Regions from separate parts of the Marinobacter sp. LV10R510-11A genome, predicted to be linked through region 2. Evidence: predicted binding sites of a transcription regulator. Region 2 holds the regulator's gene; the other holds the start of a gene.
What was found. The regulator LexA, encoded in region 2, represses DNA repair genes until DNA is damaged. The targets are predictions, from matches to a motif close to CTGTNTNNNNANACAG.

Region 1 (2,466 bases), 1.2 Mb from region 2:
CACTGCCCATTTGCCAGAACAGCCAGTTGAGCGTCTCGGTGCGACCTGCGATATCCGAAGGCAGAAACCGGTCAAACTTTTCTGCCAGGTATAGCAAAATAGAGCCGGATTCAAACACCCGAACAGCGGGCTCCTGAGAGTGGTCAAACAGCGCCGGAATCTTGGAGTTAGGGTTAACGCCCACAAACCCGCTACCAAACTGTTCACCTTCGTTTATGCGGATCAACCAAGCGTCGTATTCAGCTTCACTAATACCCAGTTCCAGCAATTCCTCCAGCATAATCGTGACTTTTACGCCGTTTGGCGTAGCTAGCGAATAGAGCTGAAAAGGGTGTTTACCTACCGGCAATTCTTTCTCGTGAGTAGGACCTGCAATGGGGCGGTTGATGTTTGAAAAAGCGCCACCGCTTGCAGATTCCCACTTCCAGACTTTGGGCGGGGTGTAGGTTGAATCGCTCATAATGTGAATACTCCTTGTCTGCTTCCTGTCAGATTTGCATGCAGGTAATGCAGAATGTTCAGTCAATTGGGTTGTGTATATAAAACCGCGTGCTTCACTATAGGTGAAATTATCCCAACAAAGGAGTCGTACAAATGCCAGTGATAGGTTGGGTTTTTCTGCTAGCTTCCTTGGGCTTGGTTATAGGCAGTCTTTTGATATTGCGAAAGTCAGCCAGCAAGATGCATATCCCAAAAGACAAACTAGACAACATCCGCAAGCGTAAGGCAAAGCTTGAGGCGCAGGAAAAAGCCGACGAGGATTAGGGCTCTGCCAAATCCCAAACAAGAACGTGCTCAGCGGTAAGCCGAGTCTGTTCTCGCTGCCATGATAAAATCGTTTTTATGCAACCCACCGATTACGTGAGTCCACCAGCTTACGGTTACTTTCCCGTATTCCACAAGGATGGCCGGGTGATGGTTTTCAGCTTCAGCCAGCTCGCCAACTTTGTTGGTAAACGCCAGCGCCTCGACAAAGTTTTTGAATTTAAACTCTTTGCATAACTGCTCTTTGCCGCCCACTTTGAGAATGCCCCAGCTCGGAACTTCTTCGCTCAATGCCTGTTTTTCTGCACCGGTTACCCTTGGGGCATCCCCGTTACACGCTTCACAGTGTTGTTCCGAAAAACCACCCATATAAGGCCTCCAAGGCTAATGTCTGTCATACAAGCGTGGGGTCGGTTACGCATTTTATCAACCTGCGCCTTGAAATCTGACCCTCTTCGGAATACTGTATATTTAAACAGTACTTCGAGATTTTATCATGAGCGAGATCATTAACACGCTAATGCAGGATGCCCGTGTCTGGCAGGGCCACAAGCGCAACAAAACCACACAACCGGCAGAGCCAACTGGTTATCAGGCCTTAGACAATCAGCTCGGCGGCATTGGCTGGCCCCGGGGGGCTTTAAGCGAATGCCTGCTGGATGCACCCGGCATTGGCGAACTGAATCTATTAATGCCCCTGATGCAACGACTGTCACAGGCAGGTAAAACCGTATTCTGGCTAAACCCTCCACACACGCCTTATGCCCCCGCACTGGCGCGGGAAGAGGTCAATCTGGATCAGGTAATCATGATCCACACCGAAGACAAAGGCGATTTCCTGTGGACGCTAGAAAACTGCTTGCGCTCTCCGGTCACAGGCCTGGTGATGGCTTGGCCCGGCAGGCTGGCAGCCCGTGAAATTCGGCGGTTGCAGTTAGCAGCAGAAGCCGGAAGCAATGTTTGCGTGCTCTTTCGTGAACGACACTACGCCGAACAGAACTCACCGGCTGCCCTGCGCCTTGAGCTGGAGCCCGACGATCAACAGAGCCTGAAAGTGAATGTGGTGAAGCGCCGTGGCAGCTGGCCTGGCCAGCGGTGCTCGCTTGCCATGACTCACCGGGCAGGGCTGCTTCATCGTGAAGCGCCCCGTGTAGTTCAGGGCCCTTGGCTCACGTCGGCCCGGTAATTTCCTATGCTTTGGCTGTATTTGCACTTCCCTCACCTGCTGTTGGACCACATTCGCCGCTCCAGTGAGAACATGGCTGCGCTGGCGATTGTGGAGGGTTCCGGCCAGAAGGTGATACAGGCCTGCCCGGCTGCCCAGGCTTTGGGCGTGAGCGTTGGCATGCGCCTGAAAACGGCCGTCAGCCTGGCGCCAGATCTGAGCATAGTCCGAGCAGATGAGCAGCAGGAAGCCCGAATTCTGGAAGACCAGGCACGCTGGCTGTACCGCTATGCTGCCCACATTGTTCTGGTTCCGCCAAATGGCTTGCTGGCTGAAATCGGCAGTTTGCAACGATTGTACGGTGGTCTCCCAGCGGTCTGGCAAACGGTGGAAGAAGTGCTGCACGAGCGTCAGCTTACCGCCTGGCCGGGCATTGGCCATACACCACAGGCCGCACGCCTAATTGCACGTAACGGCAAGGGAGAATGTACGTCTGATAAAGGCCACATTCTCCGCACCCTTGGCTTACTGCCTTT
Region 2 (2,466 bases):
CAACCGGCGTCAGGTCTTGCTTCAGCCGTTCTGCTTCGGAAACCGTTACTGCTGACAACGCCTGCCCGGAAAACCCGAACAAAAGCACTGCAATACATGCGACAAATTGGCTCCGCATTCCGTATTCCTCCAGACAATCCAAAAACCCATACTTATGATGCCATTTTCGCTAAATTCAAACGCCCGTTTCAAGCGAATGTTTGTGTTTTATTGTCACCTGAGAGCTAGACGGAAGGCGTAAAGAAATCTGCGCGTCAAAATGATATGATGGTTGATTAATTCGGGCGCCTAATTGGAAGGTTTATTGAGATGTCACCATCGTTTTTCGAGATTGTACAATTGAGCAACGGCGATTACGCCCTGCGGCGCATCGACGACGACAGTGAGCCACTGGTGAAGGTTTCGTTTTCTTCTGAAGCTCGCGAAATGATGGAAGACCGGGAAATGTCTGTGGCCAAGGCAATGATTGCCGCTGGAATAGAAGCCGCTGGAAGTGTCACACAAGATATCGACTGGGACGATGACGAGCTGGACGTCTCAGACGCTCAGCCCGCCTACACGCTTCACTAAAATGCTGTTCAGCGCTGCCTGAGCACCACGCCGTGGCTGTTGCCCTCAGCTGCAGCTCTTTGTAGAGAATCGAAAGCTGTTCTACCCAGTTTACCTGTCCACATAACCACTGCGTGACAGGTCCCCGCGCTCAGGGCAATCTCCGCAAGCTTACGAGCCGGGTATTCTGCAGTAGAGCGCAAAACCAGAAGCTCTCCTGTGACAATACCGTGCATTTTCTGCCACTTGCTAACCAGCGCTTGGGGCGGATCGATCCACGCCAGCCAACGCTTTTCCTGGTTGAGCTGAGTGAGCATAGGTAACAACAGCTGAAAGTTTTCCACCTGCCCTTCCGGCAGGATTATCTCCGTAACGTTGCCAGCCGGAGTGGGGCTTCCAACGTCCGGCTTATTCCTGGCGCGGATAACAGTCCGTTGTTTCCGGGCTGCGTATTCCGGCACGGGGCAAGGCAAGCTACCATGTTGCCACGCCATGTTCTCATTGAAGCTAAGTTGTTCCATAAATCACCCCTTTTTCAATGCGTCTGTGGTTACACCAGCCTTATCAGTGCAGATCAGAGCGCCGGATAACACCCACACCCAGCCCTTCAATGAACAGTTCCTGCTCTTTCAGGTCGACTTCTATCGGCGTGAAGTCTTCGTTTTCGGCGATCAAATAGACCTTCGAGCCTTCTTTTCGGAAACGCTTCACCGTCACTTCATCTCCCACCCTGGCCACAACTACCTGACCGTTATGAACATCTTGGGTGCTGTGTACGGCAAGCAGATCGCCATCAAGAATGCCGATGTTTTTCATGCTCATACCCCTGACACGAAGCAGGTAATCGGCGGAAGGCGAAAAAAATTCCGGCTTCAGCGCGCAATGATCTTCAACGTGTTCTTCGGCCAAAATCGGGCTGCCCGCAGCCACTTGGCCAATAATCGGTAACCCTGGGTCTTCGGCAACTTCTGGCAAGCGAATACCACGGCTGGCACCCGGAACCATTTCAATAGCGCCCTTGCGTGCCAGTGCCCGCAGGTGTTCTTCGGCGGCATTGGCAGAACGGAAACCCATTTCCGCGGCTATCTCTGCGCGGGTGGGTGGATAGCCGGTTTCATCGATAGATTGGCGAATAATTCCCAGTACTTGGGTCTGTCTTTCTGTCAGCTTCATTGTTTCGCTGCTCCGCTTGCTGCATGCAGGGCTTATGCATGCTGGGCCTAGTATCTGATGGCGTATACAGTGAACCGACCATCCTGTTTGTTTATACAGTGTTTTGACTATATACAGTGCTTTATCCAGTGTAAAGCCGAGCGGCCAATTTTCTTGCAAGCCCTTAATAATTGGCCGTTCGGTAGTGTGATATGGTGAAAAGACCTTACATTCATCACCAGTGAGCCTTATGCGACAAGCTACCCCCTGTAAACTGCCAGACATACTAAACACCGCTGACGGAAAAGAGCGCCGAGTGGGCGTGGAAATTGAACTATCCGGGCTTGGCTACGAACAGCTTGTAAACTTGGTTGCGGAGCTGCTCGAAGGTGAAGCAGCATTAGAATCCCGCTATGTGAGCAAGCTTGAAACGCCCCTAGGGTGCTTTGTTATCGAGCTGGATTCAGATCCAATCAAAGACTTGGATCTGGCAGACGAGCGCTTGCCCCTGTCCATCCGTGAATTTGGTGGGCAGGCTATGGAGGTTATCGATGCGGCGGCTGAGCGGATTGTGCCACTGGAAATTGTCAGCCCACCCATGCCGTTTTCTGGGCTGAACCAGATTGAAACTCTGGTCGACAAGCTTCGAGAAGCCGGGGCCCTGGGCAGCAGAGAGGCAATCTATTTCGCATTCGGCCTACAGCTGAACCCTGAGTTGCCCGATCTCAAGCCAGCAACGTTGGTCCGCTACTACCAAGCGTTTGC

Region 1: a site for LexA is predicted at 1,229-1,244, ahead of imuA (translesion DNA synthesis-associated protein ImuA). Genes of this name have one in related genera too.

Annotation. Positions count from the first base shown of each region.
Region 1 covers NZ_LT907980.1:1,551,471-1,553,936, forward strand. The annotation lists gene yghU (glutathione-dependent disulfide-bond oxidoreductase) at 1-460, opposite strand, end outside; gene CPH80_RS07435 (DUF2897 family protein) at 595-765, shown strand; gene CPH80_RS07440 (4a-hydroxytetrahydrobiopterin dehydratase) at 796-1,134, opposite strand; gene imuA (translesion DNA synthesis-associated protein ImuA) at 1,262-1,951, shown strand; gene CPH80_RS07450 (Y-family DNA polymerase) at 1,958-2,466, shown strand, end outside.
Region 2 covers NZ_LT907980.1:327,829-330,294, reverse strand. The annotation lists gene CPH80_RS01670 (hypothetical protein) at 310-570, shown strand; gene CPH80_RS01665 (cell division inhibitor SulA) at 579-1,070, opposite strand; gene lexA (transcriptional repressor LexA) at 1,114-1,722, opposite strand; gene CPH80_RS01655 (amidoligase family protein) at 1,952-2,466, shown strand, end outside.